DNA from 2 places in the Tepidibacter sp. Z1-5 genome. Region 2 is predicted to be linked to the other one. Evidence: riboswitches for the same ligand, from Rfam matches in the RefSeq annotation. Region 2 holds a riboswitch; the other holds the start of a gene.

Region 1 (17,440 bases), on a different contig from region 2:
TTCTTTTATTTCCTCATTGTCAAATATGAAATCTAGGCCATCTGTGAAAAAATAAAATTTATCCCCTGATTTAAAATGAATTATCTTTTCATCAAATTCACTATCTTCAAACATACCAAGAAACGGACCTCTAACAATTCGATTTTCAGTATTACCTTTATTATTTTGATATATAAATTGATTAATTCCAGCTCCTACTATCTTTGATTCATTTTTTCTAAAGTCAAAGCTAAAACAACATACTGCTATATATCTTTCTCCTATATATTTAGCAACCTTTTTATTTAAACTATGAACTATTTTAGATGGATCGTTATTAATTAAAACTTCTTCATTAAACAAAACATTAAATGCAGATATATTAAGAGCAGCTGTAATTCCTTTACCACTCACATCTCCAATTATTCCAATAATTAAATCTTCATTAACTTTATGAGTATAAAAAAAATCTCCACTAACTGTCTTTGCTGGTATATAAAGTGACTCCATATGTGCTTTATTCACAAGAGGAAATGGCTTTTTCAAAAGTTCCTTTTGTATCTTAGCAGCAGAATTTAATTCTCTTTTTCTTTCTGTAATATCTCTAATTATAGAAAGAATTGCTGGTTTACCTTTATATAGCAAATAGCTTGAAGATACTTCTATATCTATTTTTGTATCATCACTAAAAACAGCTTTATAATCAAATGTAGTCTTTTTTGTTTTATTTTTTAATATTTGCTTCATTTTCTTATTCATAGTTTTTGCAAAATCAGGAGAATATTTATAAGCACTTTTTCCAATAAGATTTTTCTGATATTTCAAAGCTTCTTTATTTGCCAAAACAATTTCTCCACCTACTGTAATAATTATAGCATCTGGAGATATGTCAACAATTTGGCGATATCTTTCTTCACTTTCTTTAAGTATATTCTCAAAACTCTTTTTCTCAGTAACATCCCTTAATTGTTCAACAACAAATATCACTTTTCCTGAATCATCTAATACAGGATTGTACCTATATTCCATGTATTTATTAATTTCTGGAATATATTTTTCTCCCTGTGTTATTTGCTTAGTTTCAATTGCTTTTTCACAAAGACAATTAGGACAATTTTGATTTCTATTAAGCATCTCATAACATTTCTTCCCCTTAACTTCTTCATAACTTTTTTTAAAAAAATCATAACCAGCTTCATTATAAAACAAAACTGTATTATCAGGATTATATACACCTATAATATCTGAAATTCCTTTTAACACTCTTTCTAACTTCAACTCATATTCATCTCCTATATCAATCAAACAGTTCATATATTATTTTTTCTAAAAAATACCACCAATTAGTATTATAGCATAATCCTTCAAAATTTTTGATAATTTGCTTAAATAATTAAATCATATATAATATTTATTTTATTTCAATTTTAATTAAAGTACAATCATCTACTATAAATTCATTATCAGCTTGTATAAATCCTAAATTATTATTTAAAAAACTTACTAAATCTCCATTATTAAATCTTTGGATTAAATCTTTACTTACTTTTTCGTCATCTACTATAAAATCTAACCCATCTGTGAAAAAATAAAATTTATCACCTGATTTAAAGTTAATTATCTCTTGCTCAAATTTACTATCTTCAAACATTCCTAAAAATGCGCCTTTAATTATTTTTTCTTGACAATACTCTTTATCTGAAACATACATAAATTGACTTACCCCAGCTCCAGCTATATTCGCTATATTATTCTTAAAGTCCAAACTAAAGCAACAAGCTGCAATATATGTTTCTCCAAGAAATTTAGCTACTTTTTTATTTAAATCATTTAGTATATCAATAGAGTTTTGATTGTGTAATATAGCTTCATGAAATAAAATATTAAAAGCTAATGTACTTAGTCCTGCACTAACACCTTTTCCACTTACATCACATATTACCCCTATAACAAAATCATCATCTATAACTTCTATGTGATAAAAATCTCCACTAACTGTTTTTGCTGGAACATATAGTACATCCATATTAGCTTTATTATAAAGAGGAAATTCTTCTTGTAAATATTTCATCTGCATTCTAGCCGCTTTATGAACACCTGTTTCTTTTAATATTTTTCTCATATTACATACTTCTTTTGCCATTATACCTATTTCATCTTTATTTTCAATCAGATTTTTCAAGCAAATCTCATCATTAAAATTAAAATCAGCTGTATTTTTAATTATATGTGTTATTTTTAAAATAGGTTTTGAAATTGTTTTTCCTATATATAACGCAATCAACATAACCATACAAATTGATAAAAATACTATTATCATAGTCAAAACTATTTGTATTTTAAGTGATGAATAAACTTCACTAGTTGGTACTATAAAGGCTAAAATCCAACCATTATTCAAATAAGAATAACCTAATATTTCACCTTTTTTATTTGATTTGTATTCTATAATTCCCGAATCTTTTTTTTCTATTTCTTGTGATAAGAATTTCAATTTTTGATTATATATTGATTTTAAGTTATCTTTAACCTTAAAATCACGATGAATTAAAAAATCATAATTTTCATTCATTAAAAAAGCATATCCACTATCATATATTTTTATGTTTTTAATAGTATCTCTCATCTGATTTGTATTAATATCTATTCCTACAACCCCAATCAAAAGGTCATCTTTAAATATCGCTTGTGTATAAGAAATTATATTTATACCTAAATCAGTTTCATCATAAGGCTCACTCCATATACCGTTTTTCTTTTTTATAGTATTATAATACCAACTCATTTCTTTATTTTCAGGATAAAACCACTCTATATATGGATCATTTGGATCTGGGTCTGAATCTAATTTTTCTAAAACTTCATTTCCTTCTTTATCAGCATACCAAATCTCATGTACATCTCCTGTAAGTTCTGGATTAAAAGTAAAATAAATTGCTTCTATTCCACTTTTTATATTTATCCCCTGATCTTTATTTGAAATCTGTGCAACTTTTTTTATTATGGAATCCATATTTTGTTCATATTCATTTATATAAAAATTATGTTTTTCATTAAATTTATCAATATCAAATGTTGCGCTAATATACTGATTAATTATATTTACAGAGTTTTCAATCGATTTAAAATCACTATTAAATTCATTAGAATGACTTTGTGAAAGTAATGTTAATTTTTCAAAAACTTCTCTTTTACTAAAATTATAATTGATAAATACACTTATACTACTTATCAATAATGCAGTAATTACAGAACATAAAATCATAGCAAATGTTATTTTTACTCTGACTTTATTAGTAAATTTTATTTTTCCCATATAAGATCACCTATTTATGTATTAATTTGTATATATTTACATTAACTTCGTCATTTTAAAAGTAAACCTTTTTTGGCTATATAAACTCCATCCAAATTTTTCACCATATACATTCTCATTAAATTATACACCTTTCTGTATTCTGAATACAATCGAATTTATTTTTCGTAGGTGAAAAATGAAATTACCAAATCAGAAAATAGATTTATAATACAACACAATATTAGTATTTATGGTATTATACCTATTAGAGATAAATAATAGAATCCTGGTCTATTTAATAAATAGACCAGGATTTTATTACTTTAATATATTTTTTTTAATCTTTTTTCTTTAATTTTTTCTCTATCTCACTTACTGTCTTAAATGCAGTTTCCTCTAAACTAGATCCAATAATATCTATCCTTGAAGGAGATTCTTCCTCACTTAACTTCTTATGGACATCTATAATCGCAAATTTAACAGCAAAATATATTATCAAAAATAGAATCAAACGATCTAAAACATATTCCCCTGACATAATATCACCCTTTTGTAACTTAATTCAATTTATCTTTAATATTCTTTAAATCTTCTTCAATATTACTTATTCTTTGTGACATGCTTTTAATTTTTTTAGGTAATTTAAAAATAGCGCAAAAAACAAAATATAAAATACCAAATAAAATTATTGTGTTTACAAGTTGAATAAAAACCTCAATATCAAAACTTATAACTGGCATTTTTTATCCCCCCAATCTATACTAATACATTAAATACTTCTCTCTTTCGACCTTAAACTTATTTAAATCATCTTGATAAGAATCAACTATCTGCTCAGGAGTATATCCAATCTCAAGCAACTCTCCATATTTTGAAGTCCCCATTATTTTTTCAAACATAACTATATTTTTACTACTTTTAGGAATTTTAAATTTCGTTAAAGAATGTGCATACGTCAATGAATATGTACCAACCTTACACGGATTAAATTTATGATAATCAGTTACATTAAGTTTTACTCCACCCTTGTCCCCTTTATTTTCTGGAATAAACTCTACACCTTCAAGGTTTGAATTATTTAAAAGCTCAGCGAATTTATTACTGTCTATCCCTTTCCCACCTATCCAAGTAAACTTATCTCCTTGACCTATTCCTGTTCCTTCACCAATACCAGTTGCCATATATCCAAAAGCAGATTCTATAGTCGGTATATTAGGAGATGTCATAACCCATGGCAATCCAGTATCCTGATATATCATGTCTCTACTGTAATTCAACATAGGTACAACAGTTAAATTCGCACCAATATTTCTATTAAAAAACTTAGCCAACTCTCCAGCAGTCATTCCATGACACATAGGAAGATTGTCTATTCCAACGAACGACTTATACTTATCCTCAAGAACAAAACCTTCAATCTTGTTAGCTCCTATAGGATTAGGTCTATCCAGAACTACTATTTGTTTGTTATACTTTTGAGCTGCTATCATACAATAATTTAAAGTTGAAATGTATGTATATGTTCTAGACCCTATATCTTGTATGTCAAAAACTAAAACATCCACATCTTTAAGCATGTCCTCACTCGGCATTCTAGTTTTTCCATACAAACTGTATACAGGAATATTCATATTAGAATCCATATACGACTTTACATATTTACCCGCAGGAGTTAATCCATTAAGTCCATGCTCTGGAGTATATATAGACACCAAATTAGTATTTTCATAGTTGTATAACTTTTCAAAAGTATTTTGACCTATGCTATCAACCCCTGTTTGGTTAGTTATAACCCCTATATTTTTTGAATCTATTAACTGACTGTATTCACTTATCAACCTTTCATTTCCTAGAACAACTTTATTATCTATTGGTTGCTGTGTTGGATTTGAAGCAATCATAGATAGAGAAATTAAAAAAGCAAAAAAAGTTTTCATAATACCTCCCCCATATTAAATTTCATTTTATCTAAAGTTTATCATGATTTTAGTTTCTTTGTAAAACATTAAAAGACCATGTACAACAATTTTGTACATGGTCTTTTAATGTTTTACACACTCTTAGTATATTCTCTTAACCATTCTCTTTCATCATCATCTAAATAATCATATAAAGTGTTATATACTAATTCGTGATATTTATTCAAATAATCTCTTTCTAATTTACTTAACTGATTTACATCTATAGCATCTAAATCTATAGGTGCAAATGTAACTACTTCAAACTTCATAAATTGCCCATACTCATTCTTCTCTGCTTTTTTAGTTATAAGTTCATTTTCTATTCTAATACCATGTGAGCCTTCTATGTATATTCCCGGTTCATTAGTTGTTATCATTCCTTCTTCAAGTATCTCACTGTCAAATATATGAGGAGCTATTTTCCATCTGAATCCATTAGGAGACTCATGTATATTAAGTAAATATCCTACTCCATGTCCTGTTCCACATTTATAATCTATTCCTAAATTCCACATAGGGGTTCTAGCTAATATATCTAGATTATATCCCCTAACCCCATGTAAGAACTTTGCCATAGATAAATTTATCATACCTCTTAAAACAGCAGTAAAATGTGTTTTTAATTCATCACTTAAATCACCTAAAGCTATAGTTCTAGTTATATCTGTAGTTCCATCAATATAATGTCCACCTGAATCTATTAAAAACAAATGCTCTTTTTCAAGTTTATAATCTGTATCCTTTGTAGCACTATAGTGCATCATAGCAGCATGTTCTTTATATCCAGCTATAGTACTAAAGCTTGGCTGTATAAATCCATCTTGCTCTTTTCTTAAATCTTCTATCTTCTCAGTGGCACTCATTTCTGTTATATCTATTTTCCCAATATTTTTCTTTAACCAATGCATGAATTTTGTAAAAGCTACCCCATCTTTAATATGGCTATTTTTGATATTTTCTAACTCTATATCATTTTTTTTAGCTTTAAAGAACATAATCGGATTAAAATCGTTTATAATTTCTACACCTTTAGGTATGCTATTTAAAATTGCATAGTTAATATTTGTTTTATCTAGTAATACACGTTCATTTTTATCTATATTTTTTATAAAGTCATAAACAGCATTATATGACAATATATTTATATTTACATCATTTAGTTCTTTTAATATTTCATCATTTAATTTATTCTCATCAATAAATAAAAATGCTTCATCCAATCTAACTATACAGTAAGAAAGAACAACAGGATTGTACTTTACATCATCCCCTCTTATATTGAATAGCCATGCTATATCCTCTAATGTAGCTATAATATGGGTAGTTACATTTTTTTGTTTCATAATTTCTCTTAATCTAGATAATTTAGAGCTGCTGCTCTCTCCAGAATACTTAATATCCATCAAAAATGCCTTTTTGTCAGATAGTTTTGGTCTATCATCCCATATCTTGTCAATCAAATCATATTCATAAGATATTTTTATATTTTTATCACTTAACTTATCTCTTAAGTTATCCCCTATTTTAGCAGACACTACTTTTCCATCAAACCCCAATGTAGATCCAATTTCCATAGATTCATATAAATACTCTTCTACAGTAGGTATACCTTCTTCACCCATTTTGAATAATTTAATTTTACTTCCCTCTAACTGAGTGGCAGCTTGTATGAAATATCTTCCATCAGTCCAAAGACCTGCTTCATTTTGAGTTACTACTACAGTTCCAGCTGAACCTGTAAATCCAGAAATAAATTCTCTACACTTAAAATAATCTCCTACATATTCGCTTTGATGGCTATCATCTGATGGAATTATATAGGCATCAATATCGTATTTTTTCATTAAATTTCTAAGTTCATATACTCTATCTCTTACATTCATGGTAAATCCCTCCTCATCTTCTAATTTACCATTTAATGCAAATCACTTCAACAATAACTATACTAACCAAAGCGAACTTAAATACTCTATCAGTATTTAAGTTCGCTTTTTCAATTTGAAAGTTTGTTCCAATAGAAACATTTGGTTGACTTAAAACCTCGGCTTCTATTATTACCTTATTTTCTTGTGATTTTTTTCCTTATCTACAATAGCTATATTTTCGTATACCGTTTTAAAAGGTAACAACCTATCCTCTTGAAAAACACATCCTACACTATCCAAATTACTTGTTATTTCTTCTTTATTAATTTCTAAATCTAAACTTCCTTCCATCTTTTCATCCCCTGCCATCATTTAACTTAGATTATATAATATTTTACATTTATTATCAATTTGATGCTACCAATATACTTAAATTGCTTTAAAATTTTTTAGTACCTAACAACTTATTTTTTAATATATAAATGTAATATTTTTATAACCATTTTTTGTGTTATAGTATATATACTATAAATATAGTAAAATATATACAAAGGATGAAGTGAGTATGAAAAAAACATTAATAGTAAAATTAATTAAAATAATAGTTTTAATATTAGTATCTTCTTTTATTATGATTGAAGGACTTATTATAATTAATGGCCAAGAAGATAAGGAATATGATGTTGAATATCTAGTAGTTTTAGGATCAGGTCTTTGGGGAGATGTTTTATCGCCTACATTATTAGGTCGTATGAATAAATCTTTAGAATTCATAGAAAATAATCCTAATGCTAAAATAGTTGTTTGTGGAGGTCAAGGTAAAGGCGAAAATCTTACTGAAGCTCAAGCTATGAGAGACTACTTAGTTTTAAATGGAATAGATGAAAATAAAATTATACAGGAGAATAAATCTACAAATACAATGGAAAATCTAAAATTTACAAAAGAAATCCTAAAAAAATCAGATGGTAAAGACAACCATAAAATTATGATTGTTACAAATGAATTTCATTTATTTAGATCTAAATTTATAGCTAAAAGATTAGGATTTATTCCTTATGGTATGCCCTCTAAAACGATAACCAGTATAGCTCCTAAATATTTTATAAGAGAGTACTTTGCAGTGATAAAATCATTTTTTTTTGATAGATAAAAGTTGTATTAATGCAATATTAATACTGATTATTTATTATTATTTTTTAATATTATACGAATTATAATAAATAATCCTTTAATATTAAATAAAATATTGTTATAATGGAATATATTGATAATAAAATATACCAATTATTTTATTATCTATTTTTTTAATGACAACAAAATAATATATTACGATAATAGCAAACTTACCTAAAGGTAAGGACGCAAAGACATGGGTCTAAGGGATATAAATTCTATGATTGCCAGTTTGCCGAAAAGTGAAATAAAGCTTATTTTAATAAGTTTTATTTTGAGTATTAAATAAATCTCAAAGCAGATAATTATTTAATGCTAAAATATATAACATAAAAATGTTAAGGCAAAAGATGTCTATGTCCTATAGACATCTTTTTTTATTTTTATAGATTTCTAATGATATTAAAATAATATAACAAATTATAATCAAGGAGGACTGGTATATGAAATTAATTTTTTTATCAGACAAACATGTTGGAAGTGAATTGTCAAAACCTGTTTATAATAAAAACGGAAATATTGTATTAAACAAAGGAGGAAAACTGTCAGATTTTGCTATAAAAAAACTAAATGGACTTGGTATTTATAGTGCTTATGTTGAAGAAGAAGGAACTGAAGATATTGTAGTAGAAGATGTGATTGATGTAAATACGCAATTAAAATGTATACAGCTTTTAGAAGAAGCATTTAATTCTATAAAAAAAAATGGATATTTTGATGAATCACAAATAACAAATTTACTTAAAGAAATTTTACAAAACTTATCTATTTCAGAAAATACACTTTCAGTTTCTAATGGCGTAAGAAATATAGAAAATAGTATATATGTTCATAGTTTAAATGTTGCTATTCTCTCTGCTATTATAGGTATCAATTTAAACTATAATTATGAAAAATTATATAATTTAGTGTTAGGTGCATTTTTACATGATATAGGATATGCTTTAAGTGATGATGAAAATCATACAGTAAAAGGTATAGATATTTTAAGAAATAGTAAAGGAATAAATGTTACTTCTTATATAATAGCACTTCAGCATCATGAAAGAGTAGATGGATTAGGTTATCCAAATCAACAAAATGGAAATGATATATATGAGTTTTCAAAAATAGTTGCTATATGTAATGAATATGATAATTTGATTTCAAAGAAAGGATTGCAGCCTTTTGAAGCTTTTGAAGAGATTATAGGAAAATCATCTACATATTTTGATGAAAATATAATTAAAGTTTTCAAAAAAAATATTTATATATATCCAACTGGTATGGAAGTTAAGCTTAGTAGTGGAGATGTAGGTGTCGTATATCAACAAAATAAATATATGCCAATGAGACCTATTGTTAAAACAAAAGATAAACATTATAATCTTTTGGAAGAATTAACCCTATTCATAGTTAATAAATAATATTACTTTCTTATATTATATATAAATACCCTATGGAATAAACTTTTTAATGTCTACTCTATAGGGTACAGTATAATCTTATCTATAAGCTAAATTTTTTAACTACTTCATCTAATCTATTAGCTACAGTTTTTAAATCATTAGCACTACTTGATATATTCTGCATTATACTACTTTGTTCTTCCATAGAACATAAAACCATTTCAGTAGATGCACTTGATTGTTCCGTTATAGCTGATATACCTTCGATTGAAACTATAACCTCATCCTTATCTTTATTCACAAGATGTATATTTTCCACCAATCTATCTATATTCTTCGTCATATTTTCGATAGTTTCATCTATACTTTTAAATGATCTTTCAGATTCTTGCATAGATAGAATCGCTTCTTTATTTATATCCTGACCTTTCCCAATATTTATCTTAACTTCACCTACTTGACTTTGGATTTCTTCTATCATATCACTTATTTTCTTTGTAGATAATCCTGTTTGTTCTGCTAATTTTTTTATTTGGTCTGCTACAACTGCAAATCCTCTTCCAGCCTCCCCTGCTCTTGCAGATTCTATAGCTGCATTTAAAGCTAGAAGATTTGTTTGTTCTGCTATATCTTCAATAGTATTTACTATCTGTCCAATAGAATTGGATTTATCTGCAAGAATTTCTACATTCTGAGCTACTTCTTCATTTGCCTTTGTTGTTTCTTTAAACTTATCTACTAATGCTTTCATATTCTTTATTCCTTCGATATTTGCCTGCTTTGACTTATCAGTATCTTCTTTAACTTTTTTAGAAATATCTACCGAATCATTAATTTCATTTGCAAGCTTTTGAAGATTTGTCACACTCATTTGAGCTTCCTCAGCCTGATCTCGTGATCCAGAGGCTAATTCTTCCATAGACATATTCACACTTTCTATTCCGTCTACTATTTCATTTGTAGAATTTGATATTCCATATGAGCGGTCCAAAACCTCACTTGAATTTTCTTTTAACATACCTACAATTACCCTAAGTTCTTTTCTCAAATTAACTACTGCTTTAGATATAATACCTGTCTCATCCTTGTATGTAAATATTTTTTCAAAGCTTTTATCATAAGCTAAATCTAAATTAGCAGTTTTGTTGACAAGATCTGTTATTACTAAAATGGGATTAGCTATCTTCTTAGCAAAATATAAAGACAAAATAATACATATTAACAACACTACTACCGATAGTATTATAGTTACTTTAATACTATTATTAACCTGCTTTTCTAGCAAATCTTTTTTATGCACAATAAACTCGTCTATATCATCTGTATAATTACCTGTTCCAATTACCCATTCGAACTGTTTAAATGCTCTACTATAAGCACGTTTTGGAGATGCTTTTTCTTCTCCTTTTTTAGGAAATAGATAATCTGTATATCCTCCACCTTCTTTTAATCCATTAGATATAATTTCTTGTATTATATACTTTCCAGTTGTATCTTGTAGATTAATCCTATTAGTTCCTTCTACATCTTTTCCAAGCAAAACAACATTTTCACCATCATATGTATCTATCCAAAAGTATCCTTCTTCTCCATATCTGACGTCTCTAACTATATCAGCACCTTGTTTTTTGGCTTCTTCTAATGTAAGTTCTCCTGTTTCATATTTACTATATATACTATCTAACATAGTTATAACACTATCAACTTGTTGTTTAATCATTGCATTATAATCTTCTCTAACTGATATTTCCATTAGTTTTATCATATTATCATTTGCTTTTTTCATTGAATAGATATTACTTCCACCTATAAACAATGTTGTAAGTATAGATACAAAAATTGTCAATAATATTATTTTGTCGCTTATTTTTTTCATAATGGATTCCCCTTTCGATAGTCTTAACTAATATATCGGATATTTTCTGAATTTTCTTTATATTAATAATAAAAAAACAATAGATACAATTTACAATTAAATTTAACCTGTTAATACTTTTTATTCTTTTGAAAGCTACTTAAGCGCTTAGCTCACAACAAAAAAAGATGTTCATTAAAATGTTAGCTGCCTAAATTTCGTACAAATGTAATTATTTATTCACTATAAAATACCAATTGATCAAATCTCTAATTTGGAAAAATTATAGCTCTTAATCCCAAAACAAATGACATTAAAATACCGCTAATGTTGTAAATGTTTTTAATAAAACTTAGTAGTTCTAAGGTTTCTAATGTGATAAGGTGAGAGTATTTAAATCTTCCTTGTTTTGTTAGTATTTAAACTATTATAATCCTATTCCTAACAGTGTTTGGAATCTCATATACCCTAGCAGTTTTATCTGCTTGAGCATAATCTGATATGTCTATATTTTTCCAAAGAAGAATTTAGAAGGTCTTTGAATCTATGTGAGCAATGGACATTTCCAGAATCGAGATACATTGCAACTGTTTCAGCATTTTTTCCTGCCAAAGCAGCTGATAACTGATATCCAGATTGATTTTTTTTCTTTGAAAAGTTTACTATGAATATCTTCAAATTGAGATATATTTGTAGCATTCATTCGCCTTAAAAGAATATTAATTTGAGATTGGTCAGGGAAACTATCCATGTTAAATAAATTTGCTGATAGTTTTTCAGTTCCGAGCTTTTCATAAATAATACCACCTTTCTTATTTTAGAGTACTTGTCGAATGGTAATTCTTTTATAAGAATATGGTATTATTTTTTTGTCTTTTATTCTATGGTAAAAATAGGGGATGAAGTTTTAATTTATAATAGAGTTTTTAATAACCCACAGACCCTAAAAAAATAACCCAGATTTCGTTTGTACGAAATCTAGGTAGCTGATTTTTTGTTAATATTTCATAATCCTTAGTTTTATTAAAATATTGACTTAATCAGCGGTATTTTAATGAGCATCTTTTGCCATTTAACCACCTATATTCAATTAGTCTTATTCATCACACTTACTAACTCTTCTAACCCTTCCCTTAATAGGTCTCCCCTGAAGAGCATTATAAACCATTTCACCTTTTCCATTTAATATCTCTACAAAAGTAGAAACATCTATTATATTTATAATCCCTATATCAGCAGCAGTCATTCCCTCTACATTACAAAGAGTTCCAACTACATCAACTGGGCGCATCTTAGTTTTTTTACCTGCATTTATATGAAGCTTCATAATTCCTTCACTTACTTTTTCACTCTTTAGTGGACCCATATCTAATTTTGTACTATTTTTTTCATTAAAATCAGCTATACATTCATCAACAGTAATCTTATCTGGATGTTCTTTAGGTTCTATTTCCTTATTTATATACTTTTGTATAACATCTATAAATTTCATATCATTTTCTGTTACAAAAGTAATAGACTTACCTGATTTACTTGCACGAGCAGTTCTTCCTATTCTATGAACATAATCTTCCTTATCCTCAGGTGTATCATAATTTATAACATGAGTTATACCATCTATATCAATACCTCTCGCTGCAACATCTGTAGCTATTAAGTGTCTGAATTTACCTTTTCTAAAGTCATTCATAACTAAGCTTCTATCTTGCTGTTCCATCCCACCATGAATTTTGTTACAAGATTTTATCCAAGGATATAGATTATCACAAAGCTCATCAACCATTCTTTTAGTATTACAAAATATCATGCATCTATCTGGATTCTCAACTACTAAGATATCCTTTAAAAATTCAAATTTATCATCTTCATCTACAGAGTATCTTTCCTGATCTATTTTATCAACAGTTAGATTTTGAGTTTCAATTTCTATTTGCTCGTAATCTTTCATATATGATCTACACAGATTTTGTATATCTTTAGGAATAGTTGCAGAAAGTAGCATAGTTATCCTATGTTTAGGAAGTTTTTCTATTATAGCTTCAATCTGCTCTATGAATCCCATATTTAACATTTCATCCGCTTCATCTATTACTAAATACTTGATCATAGATAAATCTATAGTTCCTCTTTCCATATGATCTATCAATCTTCCTGGAGTTCCTACTACTATATGTGTCTTTTGCTTAAGTTCTTTTTCCTGTCTTCTAAATGAGAACTGTCCATATACTTCAGATACCTTAAGTCTTTTGAATCTACCTATATTAAAAAACTCTTCTCTTACTTGAATTGCAAGCTCTCTTGTTGGAGTAACAACTAAAGCCTGTGGCTTATTCTCATCCCAGTCAACCTTGTCACATATAGGTATTGCAAATGATGCTGTTTTTCCACTTCCTGTTTGAGATTTAACAACAACATCTCTTCCTTTAAGTGCTATTGGAATCACCTTTTGTTGAACTTCAGTAGGTGATGTATAGTTTAATCTATCTATAGCCTCTAATATTTCATGGCTCAAGTTATAATCTTTAAAATTTAATGTCATTATATAATCACTCTTTTCATGTTTATTTTATCCGTAAGTACTAATATAACACAAAATAGATATTTAGATAAGTACAATTAGTTTTTCCATTTATACTATCGTTAATCTATAATTTGTTAACTATATAAAAAAGTAAGTGCCATGTCTAACTTTATAGTCCATGGCACTTACTTTTAAACAATCTCTTGTTCAAATACATAATTATCGCTACACAATCTAAACTCTTGATTTACATACTGTAAAGCTTCTCTTCCTTTTTTCTTATCTATTATACAAGATATCTTTATTTCTGATGTACTTATCATCTGTATATTAACTCCTAGTTCATAAAGACTTCTAAAGAAAACAGATGCAACGTTAGAACTTCCTGCTATTCCAATACCTACTACTGATATTTTTGAAACTGACTCATCTATGATTATATCTTTTGCATTAATTTTGTTTTTTAGTTCATTTGATATTCGTTTAACTTCTTTTAAATCCTCAACCTTTACAGTAAACGATATGTCATTTATATTCTCCCTGTTTATATTTTGTATTATCATATCAACCTGTATATTGTTCTTTGATAAAGTATCAAATAATTTATATGAAATACCTGGTTCATCTGGAACTTCAAGTATTGAAATTTTAGCTATATTTTCATCTAAAGAAACCCCTCTTACCAATACATTCTCCACCTTATTCACCTCCACAACCTCTGTCCCATTACATTTATTAAAGCTAGATTTCACTACAAGTTCTACATTGTATTTTCTAGCAAGCTCTACACATCTAGGATGAAGAACTTTAGCTCCAAGACTTGCAAGTTCCAACATCTCATCGTATGAAATTCTATCAAGAAGATTTGCACCTTTTACAATTCTAGGATCTGATGTATATACTCCATCTACATCAGTATAAATCTCACATCTAGTTGCATTTAATATAGCTGCTAGTGCAACTGCTGTTGTATCTGATCCACCTCTACCAAGTGTAGTTATATCATTTTTTTGTGATACTCCCTGAAATCCAGCTACTATGACTATTTTTTCTTTTTCTAGTTCGTTCTTTATCCTTATAGTATCGATATCCTTGATTCTAGCTTTTTTGTGCTTATCATCAGTTATTATTTTACATTGATATCCGTTTAATGATATGACTTCTTCATTTAGTTCTTGTATAGCCATGGCAAGAAGAGATATAGACATTTGCTCCCCAGTTGATAAAAGCATATCCATTTCCCTACTTGATGGATTTTCATTTATCTTCATAGCTTTTTCAATCAATTCATTAGTAGTGTTGCCCATAGCTGATACTACAACAACTATTTTATTATTTTTATATTTTGCTTTTACAATTTGTTTAGCTACATTCTTTATCCTATCTATTGAACCTACCGAACTTCCTCCATACTTTTGAACAATTATATTATCCATACTCTCCTCCCCCTTTTATGTCATTATTTAGCCTCGTATTTCAAATTCATTATATCTCCTTCAATTCTCATGTAGCAGTATTCTCTCTCAAGAATATTTAATTTACCTACAAACTGCTCTATTTTATCAGCACTTACAATATCAGTAATAACAATTAAATCTTCATTCATACTGAGTATTTCATATTTCAATTTATTTGAATCCATCAATTTTAAAATTTTTGCTATATCGCTCTTGTTACCAGGACTAACTCTTATATAGTATCTTCCTTCAAACAAATCTATACCAGCAGATATTAACTTTCCATTTTGAACAAAATTATCTCTCTTATATTGACCAGTTACAATATCGAATATATCTGAAACCACTGCATTTGCAGTAGGACTCTTACCTGCACCTTGACCGTAAAATTGTAGTTCCCCAATAACATTTCCTGTAATAGATACTATATTAAATGCATTTTTCACAGTTGTAAAAGTAGAATTTTCATTTAAAAGTATAGGCTCAACACTTGCAGAGTAGTTATTATCACTTGAAATAGCACTTCCAACTAACTTTGATACAAGTCCTAACTTCTTAAACATCTTTATATCAACTTTATTTATAGAACTTATACCTCTACACATAATGCTGTCTACATCTGTTTTGTTATTAAAGGCTATAGATGATAGTATCGCAAGCTTTCTTTTAACATCATATCCTTCTATGTCATCAGTAGGATCTGCCTCTGCATAACCTAATTCTTTAGCTATATCCAAAGCCTCATCAAAGCTTAAGTTTTCATCACACATCTTTGTCAAAATGAAATTTGTTGTTCCATTTAGTATTCCTCTAACATTGCTTATATTATTAATTCTAGCACTTTGTTTTAAAGGTTTTATAATAGGTATTCCACCTCCAACACTTGCCTCAAATAAAAATCCTCTATTATACTTATTAGAAAGATCTAACAGTTTATCTATATACTTTGAAACAACAGCCTTATTTGCAGTTACAACATGCTTATTGTTTTTAAAAGCAAGACACATATACTCATAAGCCTTGTCGATTCCACCCATAACCTCGATAACAATATCAATTTCAGGGTTTTCTAATATTTCTAAAGGATTTTGTGTGAATATTTCCCTAGGTACATCTACATTCCTTTTTTTATTTATATCTCTAACTAATATTTTGCTAACCTCAATTTCTTTATTTAAAAGTCTTCTCAAATTGTTTTCAGTATTATTTATAATTTCGTATACTCCTGTTCCCACTGTACCAAATCCTAAGAGCCCTATTTTTATCATCTCAATACCCCTTTCTTAAATCCCAATCTCATTTTGTCTTTCTGTAAAAGACATTTGTATTTGTATAGAAAACATTATATCACAGTTTTTTTAATTTACAATACTCTTTTTATTTAAATTTTGTAGATTTATTATAAAAATTATTTTATATATATTAAAAAAAGGACTTTTCAGTCCTTTTAATTTTAATAAGATTTATTTTTGCCTTCGTTTGTAACCGTTTGTATATCCATCAAAGTAGTATCAATATCTAACGTATATTTAAATATATTATTTTTATGATTTTGATGTATATTTTTGTCTTTTTTTTGATTTTTAACCTTTTTAATCACAAAAAAACCTCCCTTCTGTCTATAATATTTAATTTACCCAAGACAGAAGGAATATACATAGTAAATTTATGGTGAAATATAAAGATTAAAATCTTAATTTTTGATTATCAAATTCTTCATACTTATATCCAATACATTAGCTGAATGTGTAAGAGCACCACATGATATATAGTCTACTCCAGTTTTTGCTATACTCCTAATTTTATCTATTGAAACATTACCTGAAGCCTCCGTTATAGCTTTCCCATCAATTATTCTAACAGCCTCTTTCATATTTTCTATATTCATATTATCTAACATTATTATGTCTGCCTCTGCTTCTAAAGCTTCTTTAACTTCT
Region 2 (17,440 bases):
TAGTGAACATCAAATTGTGGAAAAAATAAGAAAAAGCTCAGTTTCAAATGATTATTACAAGTATTCAGCTATAAAGCTTGAAAATGGAAATATACTTCAAATAGGTATACTAGCCAATGAAATAGAATATATAAAAGATTCGGTGTCTAATCAGAAAATAATAGAAAAAATAGCAAAACAAGAAGGAATAGAATATATAACTATAATAGACAAAAAATTGACAGCTATAGCTCATAGTGATAAAGAAATAATAGGAGAAGTATTCACTGATAAAGGAAGCGAGGAAGCCGCAAAAAACGGAAATGAACACGCTTCGGAGTTTGAGTATAAACCAGGACTTTGGGTATATGATGTATTAGTACCTCTTTATAATAAAGGGAAACATATAGGCGCTGTTGACATAGGAATATCTATGAAGAATTTAGAAAGTGTAAAGAAACAGATGGTTATGAATACTATTATAGTAGCTTGTATTGCATTTGTACTTAGTGCGGGAATAATAATTTTATTGTTAAATAGACTGTTAAAACCATTAAACAAAGTTATGAAAGTATCTAATGAGGTAGCAGATGGAGATTTGACTAAAGTTATAGATATAAATAGTAGTAATGAGATAGGAATGCTTGCATCTAGCTTTAATAAGATGACCAATAACTTAAGAACTATGACTACAAAAATAAAAGAAACTACATCTAATATAACAGATTTTTCTCAAGAACTTCTTTTATCAACTGAACAAGCTACGGTTGTATCGGAACAAATAGCTATATCTACTCAAAGTATAGCATCTGGTTCAGAAAAACAATCTCAATCTACTGAAAAGGTATTAAACAATATAAAAGAAGTTGCAAGTGGGATGGATAATATAAAGAATGAGGTTAAAGATATCGTAGATAATGCTGATCATACAAGTGAATTAGCTATTCGAGGAAGAGAAAAAATGGTAGATATGGTGAATCAAATGAATACAATAAAAGAAAATGTTGGATATACATCTAGTGTGATGGAGGATCTTGAAAAAGCTTCAAAAGAAATTGAAGGGATATTACAGGTTATAAATAATATAGCAGATGAAACGAATCTGTTGGCTTTAAATGCAGCTATAGAGGCAGCCAGAGCAGGAGAAAGTGGCAGAGGATTTGCTGTGGTTTCTGATGAAATAAGAAAACTTGCAGATGAGTCAACTAAATCAGCAGATAAGATACAAACGTTAATATTATCAAATCAAGAAAATACTAAGAGGGCTATTGAAGTTATACAACAAGGATTAGAAGAAACAAATAAAGGAGAAATTATAGTAACTCAAGTAGGGGATTACTTAAAAGGTATATTAAATGGATTTGAAATAACAAAACAAAAATTATACAAGACTAATAAAAGTATCAATCTATCAAATGAAAAAGTTAAAAATATAGAAAGTGTGACACATGAAATAGAAGCTATAGCAATGGATTCGGTTGCTAGCACTGAAGAAGTTGCTGCATCTAGTGAACAACAATCAGCAAGTATACAAGAAATATCAGCTTCAGTACAAGAACTTTCTTGTAGGACTAGAGAACTTGAACTTATGGTTGAGCAATTTAGAGTTTAAAAAACACTCTTTTGGGACAAAAGTCCTAAAAGGGTGTTTTTTTAGTATGACTATAGTACTGTTTTGAAAATTTAAGTAAAAATATGTATAATTTGAATAAGTAAAAAATAAATAAAATGGAGAAATGTGTTATAATAATGGAGTAAAATGAATGAATTTGTTAAAAAATGTACTAAAATAATAAGATTGAAGGAGGATTTATGAAAATTAAATTTAATTTTAACTTGAATTCAATTAAAACAAAGATAACAGCAATTATATTATTAGTTATAATGACAATATTAACTATAAGTACCTATTTGTCTATTCAAACAATAGATGAATCTATGAAAAAACAGTTGAAAGAAGATGGACTAGGGTTAGTAAAAGAAATAACTTCTCAATTAGAACGAAATAGTAATGCAACAGAACAGATTGATAAATTGTTAGGAAATACAATAGTATCAGTGGCTTATATAATTGGAAGCAAGAATGATATATCAAATGAATATTTAAAACAAGTATGTGAAAAGACAGGAGTTTCTGAAATTGATGTAACTAATGAGGATGGGGTTATAATATACTCAAATTTAATTGAAAATATAGGTTATAAATATCCTGATACTCATGCAGTTAAACCTTTACTTGATGGAAGCACAGATAGAGTTGTAGAGGATATAAGAAAAAGTGAGGTTTCTGATGACTATTATAAATATGGAGCGACTAGATTATCAAACGGAGGCATAGTTCAAGTTGGTATAATAGCCAATAATATCGAAAAAATACAAAAATCTATGGATGTACAAAATGGAATAGATAAAATTGTAAAACAAGATAACATAGTATTTGCACTTTTTATAGATAAAAACTTAAAGGCTACGGCACATAGTGAAAAAGATAGAATAGGAATGCAACTATCCGATGAGGGAAGTATACAAGCTGCTAAAAATGGAGAGCAATATACATCGGAGTTTATGTATAAAGATACTATACCAGTGTACGATGTATTGATGCCTGTATATAATAATGGAGAGCATATAGGTGCGGTAGATATAGGTATATCTATGACAAATGTACATGCTGCTATTAGAAGTACAATGATAAAATCTATAATTGTAGCTATAATAACATTTGTTCTGAGTTCATTTATAATAATATTTATGCTTGGAAAAATGATAGATCCTATTCAAAAAGTAGTTCGAGTATCTAAAAAAGTATCAGATGGAGATTTAACTGAAAAAATAGATATAAAATCTAATGATGAAATTGGAGTATTAACTGAAGGATTTAATAATATGATAGATAATTTGAGCGGAATAACTAATAAAATCCAAGAGGTTACGCTTAGTGTATCATCTTTTTCGCAAGAATTATTAGCTTCAACAGAGCAAGCAGCTATGGTTTCTGAACAGATAGCTTTATCAACTCAAGATATAGCTCAGGGTTCAGAACAACAATCTTTGGCTACTAATAATGTATTGAATAATATACAAGAAGTTGGAACATCTATGGATTACATAAAAAATGAGATTGTAGATGTGGTTGACAATGCTAATGAAACTAGTAAATTAGCGCTTCAAGGTAGAGAAAAGATGAAGGACATGATAACACAAATGGATGTTATAAAAGAAAGTGTTGGGTATACATCTGATGTTATGACTGGTTTGGATAAAGCGTCAAAAGAGATAGGAGATATATTAGAGGTTATAAACAATATAGCAGATCAAACTAACTTATTAGCTTTAAACGCTGCTATTGAAGCGGCTAGAGCTGGAGAGAGTGGAAGAGGGTTCGCTGTTGTTGCAGATGAAATAAGAAAGCTTGCAGAGGAATCTATGAAATCATCTGATAAGATAAAGGATTTAATAATAGCTACTCAAGAAAATACTCAAAGAGCTAGTGTAGCCATAAATAAAGGGGCTGAAGAAACACAAAAAGGAGAAGCTATAGTAACAGAGGTATCAGATTATTTAGTACATATACTAGATGGATTTGATTTAACAAAGGAAAAGCTACTTATAACTAGCGAAAATATAGGGAATTCGACTGAAAAATCTCAGAAGGTTATGGAATTTGCTAGAGAAATAGAAGGTATCTCAATGGATGCGGTTGCTAATACAGAAGAGGTAGCAGCTTCTAGTCAAGAGCAATCTGCTACAATAAATGAAATAACAAGATCTGCTGAACAATTATCAAATATGGCTATAGAACTTGAGGAAGTAACAAAACAATTTAAACTAAATTAATATAAAAGAACTTGTGAGTATATTTATATACTTACAAGTTTTTTATTATAATGTGTTAATTTTGTTAAGTTTTTGTATAAATTAAAGAGAATTTGATGTATTATAATATTGAATAGTAAATCAAATTTGAGGAGTTAAAATTATGAAAAAATCCTATATACATATATTAATACTTTCTTTAGTGTTGGGAATGGGAGTTGGAATTCAATTTAAAAGTAATTACAATACAGTTGGAGAACTTTCTTTCTTTGATAAACAGATAATAGATAAGGTGAATAGAGTTAAACAGGAAAATAAAAAGTTAATAGTTAAGAAGGAGCAGTTAAACAATCAACTGGAGATATTAGAAGAAAATAAAATAGATGACCCATTAGGGAAAAGTATGAAAGAAAATATAGATAATCTAAAAATGACTTTAGGATATAAGGATGTTCAAGGCTCGGGTATGATAATAAAAATAGATACAAAAGAAGATATAAATTTAGGAGATTTGATGGAAACAAATAATTTTTTTGTCAGATTGATCAATCAAATAAAAAAGCATGGTGGAGAAGTTATATCCATAAATAATCAAAGAGTTAGTCAATATAGTGCTATTGCTTTAGCAGGAAGACATATAAACGTAAATTTTACGCCTATAGTTCAGCCTTATGAAATAAAGATTATAGGAAATACTGATACTTTAAATAAGTATGTAAATGATCCAAATGCAGAAATCGAGTATATGAGAAGCTATGGATTGGATATAGATATTAAGTCACATGATATGTTAATTATTGAAGGAATGCCACGAGAAAAAGAGTTAAAGCAGATAAATATAGATTAAATAACAAGGAGACTTGGTTATGGAATACAAAAAAATTAAATTAGGAGAAATTCTAATATCGGCAGGAAAGATAACGCAAGAACAATTGGAAAAAGCTTTAGAAGAACAAAAAAGTTCTAAAAAAAAATTAGGGCAAATATTAATAGACAATAACATCATAACAGAACAAGATATGATAGAAATACTAGAGTTTCAATTGGGAATACCACATATTAATTTAGAGAACTTTGTAATAGATGAAGAAGTTCCGTTATTAATATCAGAAAGCTTAGCAAGAAGGTATAAGTTAATTCCTATAAGAAAACAAAGAGGTAAGCTTATGGTAGCTATGGTAGATCCTCTTAATATATTTGCAATAGATGATGTCAAAATAGCTACAAGTATGGATATTGAGCCTTGTATATGCTCACAACATGATATATTAAATGCAATAGATAGATGTTATGGAAAAGAAATAGCTGAAAAGGCAATAGAAGATTTTAAAAAACAATATGAGGTAGATAACATAAATGATTTAGATGAAGCAATATTAAATGATATAAATAATGCCCCTGTTGTTAGGCTTGTAAATTCTATAATAAAGCAGGCAATAAAAGCGAAAGCAAGTGATATACATATTGAACCATTCGAAGAAAATGTTCGAATAAGATTTAGAGTAGACGGACAGCTTCAGGAAATTATGAATTCTGCAAAAACTACTCATTCAGCAATAGTCACAAGAATAAAAATAATGGGAAAAATGGATATTGCAGAAAAAAGAGTTCCGCAAGATGGTAGAATAGAGATCAGTATAGATGGAAAAGAAGTAGATCTTCGTATATCGGTGCTACCCACTGTATTTGGAGAAAAAATAGTTATAAGACTTTTGGACAGAAGTTCATTCTTACTTTCAAAGAGTCAGCTAGGTTTTACTGAGGGGAATTTAGGGAGATTTTATAAATTGATTGATAATCCTAATGGGATTATATTAATTACTGGTCCTACAGGAAGTGGTAAAACTACTACATTATATACAATATTAAGAGAATTAAATCAAATAAATAAGAATATAATTACAGTAGAGGACCCTGTAGAATATAAGCTTCATGGTATAAATCAGGTTCAAGTAAATAATAAAGCGGGATTAACTTTTGCAAATGGACTTAGATCAATACTTAGACAAGACCCGGATATTGTAATGATAGGAGAAATAAGAGATGCAGAAACTGCTCAAATTGCAGCAAGAGCAGCAATAACAGGACATCTTGTTATAAGCACAATGCATACTAATGATGCTCCATCTACAATAACTAGACTTATAGATATGGGAATACAACCGTACCTTATATCAGCATCTGTAGTTGGCTCGATAGCTCAAAGACTTGTTAGAAAAATATGTATTAACTGCAGAAAAGCATATACTCCTAGTGAAAAAGAAAAAGAGATACTTAATATAGGAGATAACACTAACCTTTATAGAGGTGAAGGGTGTGCACAATGCTATAATACAGGGTACAAAGGAAGAACTTCAATTCATGAAATAATGAATATGAGTAAAAATATAAGAGAATCAATAGATAATAATGAAGGTATAGATAAATTAAGAAAAGTAGCAATGGATGAGGGCATGGTTAATCTTAGAGATAATTGTAAAGAACTTGTACTCAATGGAACAACTACATTTGAAGAATTTATGACAGTTGCATACAATAATAATAATTAGGTGATAGATATGAATATATATGATTTACTTCAAAAAACAATAGAATTAGGTGCATCAGATCTTCATATAACGGTTGGATTTCAACCTGTTATGAGGATAAATGGAGAACTTAGTAAGTATGGTGAAGAGATATTGTTACCAGATGATAATTTGAATTTAGTAAAGCAAATATTAGATGAAGAAAAATTTCAAAAATTAGAAGAGAGAGGAGAATTAGATACATCAGTTTCATATCATAAATTAGGAAGATTCAGAGTAAATATATTTAAACAAAGAGGAACATATTGCATGGCTATAAGATCTGTAGCTTTAGAAATACCAAGTATGGAAAAATTAGGTCTTCCACCTGTTATAAAAGAACTAGCTAAAAAACAAAGAGGTCTTGTACTTGTAACAGGACCTACAGGTAGTGGAAAGTCAACAACACTAGCATCAATTATTGATTACATAAATAAAAACAAAAGTGCTCACATATTGACATTAGAAGATCCTATAGAATATCTTCACAGACATGATAAAAGTATAGTTAATCAAAGAGAAATAGGTACCGATTCTAAGTCGTTTTCAGATGCTTTAAGAGCATCTTTAAGACAGGATCCTGATGTAATATTAGTTGGAGAGATGAGAGATTTAGAAACAATATCAATAGCTCTAACAGCAGCAGAAACAGGACACTTAGTATTTTCAACACTTCATACTATAGGTGCTGCTAAAACTATAGATAGAATAATAGATGTTTTTCCATCACATCAACAGGATCAAATATTAGTACAATTATCTGCAGTTCTTGAAGGGGTTGTATCTCAACAATTGATTCAAAAAGAGGATGGCAGTGGAAGGATTGCAGCTCTTGAGGTGATGATAGCAACTACGGCAATAAGAAATCTTATAAGAGAAGGTAAAACACATCAAATACAAACATCCATACAAACAGGGACAAAATTTGGAATGCAGACTATGGATAATGAACTAAGGAACTTATATTTGAAAGGAATTATATCGAAAGAATCATTATTAACTTATGCAGTAGATAAGGATATGGTCAGTAGATATATATAGGGGGTGAATATATTGCCCAATTATAAATACAGTGCTATAGATAAATCGGGTAAGAAGATTGAGGGAAAGTATACAGCGAATTCAAAAGAAGAAGTTTTGTCAATGCTAAGGCAAAATAATTACTATCCTATGAAAGTAGAAGAAGATAAAGGAAGTAAAGAGATAAGAATTGGAGATTATTTTAAAAAAATAAAAACGAAGGATATAGCGATTTTTTGTAGACAGTTTTATACACTATTAAATGCAGGTATTACAATAATAAGTTGTTTAGATATTTTGAAACTTCAAACTGAAAATAAAAAATTAGCAAAAGTTATTGGAGATGTTCATGATGATGTTCAAAAGGGACTTACATTCTCCGAAAGTCTTAAAAAACAAAAGGATGTATTCCCAGAACTACTTATTAATATGGTAGAAGCCGGGGAAGTAAGTGGTAACTTAGATGTAATAATGGAAAGAATGTCTTTTCATTATGAAAAAGAAAATAAAATTAATAACAAGATAAAGGGTGCTATGGCATATCCTATAATATTAAGTATAGTAGCAGTTGGGGTAGTAACATTTTTATTAACATTTGTTATGCCGACTTTTGTAGGAATGTTTGAAAGTAGTGGAGTTGAACTACCTCTTCCAACTAGAATACTTCTTAGCATAAGTAATGGTATAAAAAACTATTGGTATATTTATTTGTTGACACTTTTTGTCGGAATATATGGTATAATAAAGTATGCTAAAAGTGAAAGTGGGAAAATGTTAATAGGGATTATAAATTTCAGAATACCTATAGTTAAAGGAGTAACACAAAAGATAATTACATCAAGATTTACAAGAACATTATCTACATTATTATCAAGTGGAGTACCTTTAATACAGGCACTTGAGATTGTAGCAAAGATTGTAGGAAATATAATTGTAGAAAAAGGAATACTTGAAGCTAAAGAAGAGGTTAGAAAAGGTATAGACCTTGCAAGTCCTCTTGAGAAGATAGGAGTATTTCCACCGATGGTTACTTCTATGATAAAAATAGGAGAAGAATCAGGCTCGCTTGATGAAATACTTGAGAAGACAGCTGATTTTTATGATGAAGAACTAGAAACAGCATTGGGGCAAATAACGACGTTGATTGAGCCGATTATGATTGTTGTTATGGGTGGTATAGTTGGATTTATAGTTATAGCTATGATAATGCCTATGTTTGATATGATGAATACGATACAATAATATATGGGAACTGTGAAGTATTTTCTGTAGTTGGGCACCTGGAAGATATGGAGTTAGTGGTGCAACCGACCGCCAAGTATTGAGCAGAAATTGTTTGATTATTTGGCTTTAGTTTTATCTAGAGAGAGGTTAATCGAAAAATGAACCTTATTAAAATACCGCTACTTAGTCAATGTTTTAATAATACTAAGGCTGAGCCTTATGAAATATATTAAAACTTCTTAAACTCCCTTACGGTCAGACAAAAGAAGTTTTTAACATATATTTCAACGTCTCAACCTAAGTATCATAGTAAAATATTAACCCAAAAGTAGCTAACATTTTAATAAGTCTCATTTTTAGGAGTTGTGGTAGATGAAAATATAATAATTTTATTTGAAAGGAGGTGAAAATATGTTAAGAGCTATTCAAAAGAAATTAAAGAATAAAAAAGGTTTTACTTTAATAGAGTTAATTATAGTTATTGCAATATTAGGAATTTTAGCAGCTTTAGCAATGCCAAGGCTTGGAGGGATAACAAATGATGCAAGAAGACAGGCTGATATTACTAATGCTAAAACAATAGCAGATTCAGTTGCTGTATTGATAGCACAGGGAGAAATAGATGTACCTGCAGCAACAGCATCTACTATTACAGTAGGTGCAGCTAGCCCTGCTGGGGATCAAGCGGAGTTAGAAAATTATCTTCAAACTGTACCTACACCACAGATGTCTAATGCAGGTGCGAATTTTGTAGTTACGATAAGCACTGCTGGAGATATTACTGTAACTGATGGAACAGCTGCAAATGTTGCTTTCCCAACACCAGCAGGAATATTTGCAAATTAATATAACAATATTAATATTTTATAATAGTGATTAGCCCATGGCTAATCACTTCCTATTATTTTTAAAGGAGAAACTTATGAACTTCATAATTTTAACCCTAGGCCTTCTTATAGGCTCATTTTTAAATGTATGTATATATAGAATACCAATAAAAGAATCAATTTCATTTCCACCATCTCACTGTCCAAGATGCAGTACTAATCTAAAGCCCATCGACTTAATCCCAGTAATAAGCTTTATATGGACAAGAGGTAAATGTAGATATTGTAGTGAAAAAATATCTAGGAGATATCCTACTGTTGAATTACTAAATGCTTTAATTTATTTAATATTATATCTAAAATTTAGTATGTCCATTTTATTTATAAAATATGCAATTCTTTCAAGTATTCTTATAGTTATAAGCTTTATAGATTATGATCATCAGATTATACCTGATGAAATTGTAATATTTGGAATTATATCGAGTTTTATTATACATATAGTACATAATTTTAAAGGTGATTCTTTGAATGGATTAATAGGACTAATTATAGGTGGGGGATTGTTTTTAATTATTGCATTAATAACTAACGCTATGGGTGGTGGTGATATTAAGCTCATGGGGATGTTAGGATTTAGTTTGGGATATAAATATATTCTTTTAATAACTTTGTTATCTTTTATTATAGGGGCAGTTGTTTCATTGATATTAATATATCTTAAAATAAAAAGTAGAAAAGATTTCATTCCATTTGGGCCTTTTATAGCCATGGCAGCTTTTATAACAATCTGTTATGGAGATGAAATCATAAATTGGTATATACTCAAAACAATAAGCTAGATTAATGGGGGGAATAACTTGTTTAATGATAAAGTGTTGTCTATAGATATAGGAAGTAAAAATATAAGAATAGTAGTAGGAAAACAAAGTAAAAATAATGTATCAGTTGAAAAAGCTATGGAAATAGAAACTCCCTCTAACTCGTATAGAGATGGAAAGATATTTGATATAGAAAATTTAAAGTCAGTGATAAATAAATATATACATAGTGAAAAAATAAAAACTAAAAAGACAATTTGTACAGTTCAGAGTACATCAATCATCAATAGAGAAATAACACTACCTGTTGCTAAAAAAGAAGAAGAAATGGATACAATGGTAAAGTTTGAGATAGAACAGTATTTACCTATTATGTTTGATGATTATATAATAGAATACAAAATCTTAGAGACTTTTATGGAAGAAGATATTAAAAAAGGAAGAATAATTGTTGCGGCACTTCCGAAAACAATAGCAGAAGATTATTTGAAGTTGATAAAAGAATTAAATTTAACTCCTGTAGCTTTAGATATGAATTCAAATGCTGTATCTAAATTATGTAAATCTAAGGTTACTATTAATGATGAAAATTCCAGTTTAGATAAAACTGTTGCTGTTATAGATATAGGACATAATCACATGAATTTAAATATGATTTCTAACGGGATATTAGAATTTAGTAGAGTTATACCTGTTGGAAGTAATGAAATAGATATAAATATTGCAAATATGCTTAATATATCTTTAGAAGAAGCTGAAAAAAGAAAAATAGAAAATTCTAATTTAAACAATAACAATAGTCTTATTTCATTAGAAATGTTAAATGATGTAGTAAAAGACTCTGTTAATAATTGGATACAAGAAATTAGAAGATTATTTAGATATTATGAAAATACAAAAAGAGAAAATAAAATAGAAGAAATATATTTATATGGTGGAGGATCGGAGATTAAAGGATTAGAAGATCACTTTAAAAAAGAATTAAATATTGAAGCTGTAAAAATAGAAAAAATGTCTAATATAAAGCTTGGTAAAGAAGCAGAAGATATAAATCTGAATCAATATTTAAACTGCATAGGATCAATTATACGAAAGTAGGTAGATGGTTATGAGAGATTTTAACTTTTTTTCACCATATATAAATCAAAATAAAAAATCAAAGAATAATAATATATTAATAATTTCAAGCATAATTATATTAATTATATCTATGGGTGGATTTACGGTATATACAAATATGAAAATTAAAAAATTAGAAAAAGAAAAATCAAAGTATGAAGATTATTTAAATTCAGAAAAAGTAGTTAAAGAGCTAGCTAAAGTGAATGAGAAAAAAACAAAAACAGAAATCATGAAAAAATACTATAATGAAGTAAGTGATATTAACATAGAAATGAATAAGGCAGATAAAATCAATACTATGTTAATGGATAGGATATCTTCAAAACTACCTACAGATTTATTTTTAAAGTCTATGAGTGTAGATGGAATAAATGTAAATATACAGGGAGTAGGAATGAATAGAACATCTATAGGAGAGCTTGAATATAATTTAAAGCAATTAGATATATTTAATTCTGTACATATATCTAATATAAGCAAAGAATCGGATGAATCTGAGAACTTCACATTTGCCTTAAAGTGCACCTTGAAAGGCGGTGAAAGGTAGTGAAATTAAGTAAAAGAGAAAAAATTATGTTAATAGTGTTAGGGTTAATGCTTATTATAGGAGGATATTATAAATTTATATTAAGCCCACATTTTACAAAGCTTGATAATATTGAGCAAGAGGTAATAGATAAAAAAGCTGAGGTTGAAAGAGTCAAATTAGAAATATCTAAGAACAATCCAGTATATAAAAACTTTAAAATTATAAATGCTAAGATAAAGTCTATGACAAAACCTTTATTCCCAAGTATAAATCAAGAAAAAATAATAGTGATTCTAGATGAAATGCTTAAAGAATCGAACTTAGAAGGGAATTCGATTAGTTTTTCTGAGATAGATATTAATGAAATTGATGTAAAAAAAGAAGAAAAAAAAGATAAAGATTATTTAATCAAAAGTCTATCAGAAGAATATAAAGGTAATAAAAAAGTAAAGAATGATGAAGCAAATAATGAAGATCAAGAAGAAAATTCAAACGAAACTGAAAAAATGACTGCAACAATTAGTTATAAAGGTAAATATAAAGATTTAATCAGTTTTTTAGAAAGAATAGAAACCTACGATAAAAAGATACTTATAAATAATATTTCAGTATCTAAATCCAAAGAAAACAATACAGATGAAGAAGGAATTGTAACTAAGGAAAATAGCATAACAGGAAGTATTGCATTAGATTTTTACTCTGTTCCCAAAATTCATGAACAGGACGAAGAGTATTTAACGTGGGATTTTGATAATGGATATGGAAAAGATGATCCGTTTGTTCCTTTTAGTGGATATTCTGAATATAATGAAAATGATAATGTTGTAAATAATGACTTTATTATGACTGTAAAGCCTATATCTTCAGATTTACCTACTGTGATAATGGGAAGGGCTATGGATAAGTTAGGTAGAAGCTATGTATACGCAGATAATCAAAACTTTGAAAATGTAGAATTCCAAATAATTCAAGTTGATAAAAAATATTATTACAAATATAAAACACAAGGAGAATCTTATCCTAAAGATTATGAAAATGATATGATAGAATTTGATCCACAGGGAACTACTGTAAATCTTAATATTATAAGTAATAAAAGGAATAGCACTGAAGATACTAGTGGTATAAATCTATCTTTAATTAACAAAACAAATTTAAAATTAAATGTAAATGTTGATTATGAAGATACTAAAAATCCTAGAGTAAAAGTAGTTAATAAGCATGGATCTGTTAAGGTGATAAAATGATAAAATCTAATAAGGGCTTGACATTGGTTGAACTTATTGTCAGTTTAGCGATACTTGGAATCATTTTGGTTCCATTATCGTCTTTTTTTGTAAATACAATAAAAGTAAATAAGAGTTCAGAAAACCAGATGATTGCAAATCAGTTAGCACAAAAGTATATGGAGCGGGTTAAATTTTCTGATTTGGATAATTCGGATTCGGAAAATATAGTGCTTCCAGATGAAGAAATAATAGAAGATGATAATTATAAGAGTTTTGAAATAAAAAAAATAGTTCAGGAATATGAACAAAATAACAAGCTTGTTAAGATTACAATAAAAGTTAAAAAGAAAAATGATAATCATGATTTAGTTGAGCTAGTAGGATTAAGAAAAATAGATTAGGGGTAGATATTATGATAAGAAAAACTTTAAATAATAAAAAAGGGTCTACCTTAATAATGGTATTAATGACATTTTCAGTACTTAGTATTTTAGGTACTGCTATATTATCCGCAAGTATCATGAATTTAAGAATGAAAAAAATTGATATGAAATCAAAACAATCTTTTTATTTAGCTGAATCAGGACTTGAAGAAGCCTATGCTGTTATAGAAGATGTAGTACAAAAAGGTGTTACGGAAGGTAAAAAAAGAGTAGATGAAAAACTAAATAAAATAGAACAACTTGTAAATGAAATGAGTGAAATCGAAGATAAAGATATGCGGGACACCAAATATGAAGAAATTAAAGAAATCAGTACACATGTAAATAGGGATGGAAGTATAAATAATGAAGAAGAATTTAAGAAGGATATGCAGTTTTGGTTTGCAGAAGGCTATGATGATAAACAAGGTTACAAAGATTATATAAATAATCATCTTATAAAATTAAAAGATTCTCAAAGTTTTCATACATCTTCTGTAAGTATAAATAGTGAAACTCCATATAGTAAATCTGATAATATAAGTGAAGGTAATAATATATTTGAACTCGTTCTAGAATCCACTAGTGTCAAAGATAGTATTGAAAAAAGAGTTAAAAGTAAATTTTCTATAGAAATACCTGATTATTATAAAGATTATTCAAATAAAAAAATAGAAGAATTTACGGAAAATGTGCTTTGGACAAAAGCCTTATTATCAGATAAAGATATAAAAGTAAAAGGAGAACAAGTAGAAGTAAAAGGTGACATATATGCATATGGAAATGAAGAAAATCCTAATATTAAAACTAAAGGAATTAAAGTAGGATATGACAATAAGTCAGGAAATTTAAATGTAGATGGAAAAATAATAACAGGAGCATATCTTCAAACTGGAGAAGATAATTCCACTATAAATGTTGTAAATAATGGAGAAATATTTTGCAATAGTTTGTCTATTCCTGATGGAAATACAGGTTCTAATATAACTATAAATGGAGATGTAAATACCTATGATGATATAGAACTAAATGGAAAAGATGCAACTATAAATATTGATGGTAGTTATTATGGATTTAATGATGGAAGTAATGAAAAGACAACTCATGACAAAAGCAGTGGTATAGTTATAAATAATGATAGTATAGGAACGGATAGTTCTACTATTGAAATAACTGGAAAAGGAAATGGTAAGTGGTATGATCCCCAATATAAAGGAACATTTATAGCAGGAACTTCATATATAGAGATTGGAGATGAATACTATCAAACTGGAGAAAGTGTATCTGTAAAAGGAAATTATAAAGCTTATTCAGATGTATATTATGACGAGAATATACATGCAAAATATGATCCAAATATTATTAAATTCGAGTATTTTTCACCATTGCTTTTGATGGATAAAGTGGAGAATGACTCTAATCCTTTATACAAACAAAGAAAAAAATACTTAATGTTAATAAGTGAAGCTAATGCAGGAAACAATATTTTAAATCTTGGTAATGGCAAGATAAATATTGAAGATGTTAAATATAGTATTGGAGCATATATAGATAAAGAAAATATTAAGGGTGATAAGGATAATCCAACTACTTATGATTCTAGGTTTAAGAAGAATCAAATAGAGTATGATTATTATGTGAATGCAATGGGAAATCCACAAGAAGATATAAAAACAATTTTAGACAGTAATGAAAACTATACTTTTCCTAAAATAGCTATAGATAAAATGTTAAAGCCTAAAAGCCATGATGAAAAAGAAGATGAAAAAGAAGATTATAGAGAAATAATTTATATTGATTTAAATAAAGGATATACATTAAATGGTGGAAATAAAAAAATAAAAGGAATAATAATAGCAGGTGGAGATATTAATATATCAGGAAATGTTGATTTTGAAGGAATTATAATTGCTAAAGGAAATATTTGTATACAAGATGATAAATCTAAAAAATTTAGTAATGATTATGGAAGAAATAAATTAAATAGTTATATACTAAATAAATTATCTCAAGATGAAGAATTAAAAAATTTATTTGATCAAGAGGGAAAGAAAAAAATAAAGGTTTTATGCAATTTAAAAGAGAGTAAAGATCAAATTTCATTATCAAAATTTATAAAAGTTAGTGAGTGGGAAAAGATAAAATAAAGAAAGGTTGCAAAATGAGATATATCTTAAAAAATAAAAAAGGATTTACATTAATAGAATTACTAATTGTATTAGCTATAACTTCAATAGTAATTGGAGCAATAAATTTATTTTTTATATCAAACTATAAAACATTCTTTAGGGCAGATAATCAAATAACGGTTCAAGATGAAATTCAAAATGCTATGAATATATTTATAGATAAAGCTAGAGGAAGTCAGGGTATAAATAGTATAAAAGGTAAAGATAATTCATGTATATTAGAAGATGATAAAAAAAATGAGGTAAAGCATATTGAATTTGAAAATGGAACAAAGGATTTAGTTTTTGAATTTAAAGAGTATCCAGAATTAGATAAATCTCAATATAAAACATTGTACTTCGGAAACTCACCTCTAACACAAAATATAAATATAAAATCTTTTGAAATAGAGCCTATTTCTAATAGTTATAAAGATTGTAAAGGAATTAGAGTGATAATTAATGGTGAAAAAATAGGAAGAGATAAATATAATGTTACTATCGAAGATGAAGTTTATTTTAGAAATTACCCAAAATAAGAAAGGGTGAGAGCATTTATGAAAAAGAAAAGAATACTTAGTTTAGCATGAGTATTTATACTTACATTAAGTCAATTAGGAGTTTTTTCATCTTATGCACAAATAGATGGAGTGTCAAGAATTACAATGAAAGTTACAGATACGTATCCGTCTATTCTTTACGCTTACAATTAGAATAATTAAAAATGAATAAAAAAACTCAGAGATTTAAATCTCTGAGTTTTTTTTATTCATTTATTGTATTTGCAATTTCTTTTACATATAATTAAATAAATGGATGAAAATGTAATTTGAAAGATTTATTTTAATACTAATTTTATTTAAGGGGGGGGGCATATGTGAAAAGAAAGCTTAATAAAATAACAAGTGTTATTTTAATTTTTAATATAATAATAAGTTTATTTATAATCTTTCCGAAAACTTCTTATGCTCAATATGATGATAAAAATGGTGATTGGAGCTTAGAGAAAGCTGTTAAGAGAGATACTGATGAAGCTCAATTAATGATCAGAGCAGGTGATATTGATAATTTTGGATTTGGTTGGGATTTGAACTTCAATCCTTTCTCTGGAAAAGACACATCTGTTCATAGTTTTCCGTGGGCTACACCAAATGATGAACCAGATGGATTAGATAAAATTATGGTAGTATCTGGATACGATTATAATAGCAGGTATAAGTCTACTGGAGTTAATAGAGATGGATATACTGAAAAAACAAGTAGAAATGGTAACTATGTTGGTAGAAAAAAGAATAAAATCTATATAAAACCTAATAAAGTACAATCAATAAATTTAAATTATGATAATTACTTAAATGGAATGGTTGTTAGAAGTGCTGTTTTGCAAATGTTTGTAGACGATATTCAGCCTGGAAATGCAAAAGGAATTAGTGGTGGAAATATTAATTATAAGGTTTGGTTAAATGATATAGAGATTCCAGAACTACAAAAGATAATCAATGCCCTAGATCAATCTGGACCAAGAGGGAAAATGATTACTTTTAAAATTCCAGATAGATACTTGGGGTTGGTATCAAATGGAAGTTTATCTGTAAAAATAGATGATGATAGGAATGGTAGAACAGGAGATGGCTATGCAATTGACTTTGTAAAATTACTGATTAACTTTAAGGAATTCTCTAGCACAGCTACAATAGAAGGGCAAGTAAGTGATAC

What was found. Region 2 has a riboswitch for cyclic di-GMP ahead of WJW32_RS09865 (type II secretion system protein). Riboswitches for the same ligand answer to the same signal wherever they lie in the genome.
Region 1: it holds a riboswitch for cyclic di-GMP, as region 2 does, so the genes downstream of both, WJW32_RS02955 (HD-GYP domain-containing protein) here and WJW32_RS09865 (type II secretion system protein) in region 2, are expected to answer to the same signal.

Annotation. Positions count from the first base shown of each region.
Region 1 covers NZ_JBBMMD010000013.1:6,123-23,562, forward strand. Annotated here, with positions in the region: gene WJW32_RS02915 (SpoIIE family protein phosphatase) at 1-1,257, opposite strand, end outside; gene WJW32_RS02920 (SpoIIE family protein phosphatase) at 1,391-3,295, opposite strand; gene WJW32_RS02925 (hypothetical protein) at 3,615-3,815, opposite strand; gene WJW32_RS02930 (hypothetical protein) at 3,835-4,017, opposite strand; gene WJW32_RS02935 (DUF1343 domain-containing protein) at 4,039-5,214, opposite strand; gene WJW32_RS02940 (aminopeptidase P family protein) at 5,328-7,121, opposite strand; gene WJW32_RS02945 (hypothetical protein) at 7,293-7,454, opposite strand; gene WJW32_RS02950 (YdcF family protein) at 7,669-8,256, shown strand; cyclic di-GMP riboswitch class I at 8,433-8,519, shown strand; gene WJW32_RS02955 (HD-GYP domain-containing protein) at 8,723-9,685, shown strand; gene WJW32_RS02960 (methyl-accepting chemotaxis protein) at 9,768-11,543, opposite strand; gene WJW32_RS02965 (DEAD/DEAH box helicase) at 12,619-14,061, opposite strand; gene WJW32_RS02970 (aspartate kinase) at 14,235-15,479, opposite strand; gene WJW32_RS02975 (homoserine dehydrogenase) at 15,503-16,768, opposite strand; gene WJW32_RS02980 (hypothetical protein) at 16,954-17,100, opposite strand; gene nadC (carboxylating nicotinate-nucleotide diphosphorylase) at 17,194-17,440, opposite strand, start outside.
Region 2 covers NZ_JBBMMD010000038.1:22,949-40,388, reverse strand. Annotated here, with positions in the region: gene WJW32_RS09895 (methyl-accepting chemotaxis protein) at 1-1,591, shown strand, start outside; gene WJW32_RS09890 (methyl-accepting chemotaxis protein) at 1,792-3,816, shown strand; gene WJW32_RS09885 (DUF881 domain-containing protein) at 3,959-4,642, shown strand; gene WJW32_RS09880 (GspE/PulE family protein) at 4,662-6,344, shown strand; gene WJW32_RS09875 (type IV pilus twitching motility protein PilT) at 6,354-7,403, shown strand; gene WJW32_RS09870 (type II secretion system F family protein) at 7,407-8,624, shown strand; cyclic di-GMP riboswitch class II at 8,621-8,704, shown strand; gene WJW32_RS09865 (type II secretion system protein) at 9,018-9,452, shown strand; gene WJW32_RS09860 (prepilin peptidase) at 9,529-10,275, shown strand; gene pilM (type IV pilus assembly protein PilM) at 10,294-11,352, shown strand; gene WJW32_RS09850 (PilN domain-containing protein) at 11,363-11,923, shown strand; gene WJW32_RS09845 (hypothetical protein) at 11,923-13,152, shown strand; gene WJW32_RS09840 (type IV pilus modification PilV family protein) at 13,149-13,535, shown strand; gene WJW32_RS09835 (pilus assembly PilX N-terminal domain-containing protein) at 13,547-15,703, shown strand; gene WJW32_RS09830 (PilW family protein) at 15,718-16,263, shown strand; gene WJW32_RS09825 (carboxypeptidase regulatory-like domain-containing protein) at 16,602-17,440, shown strand, end outside.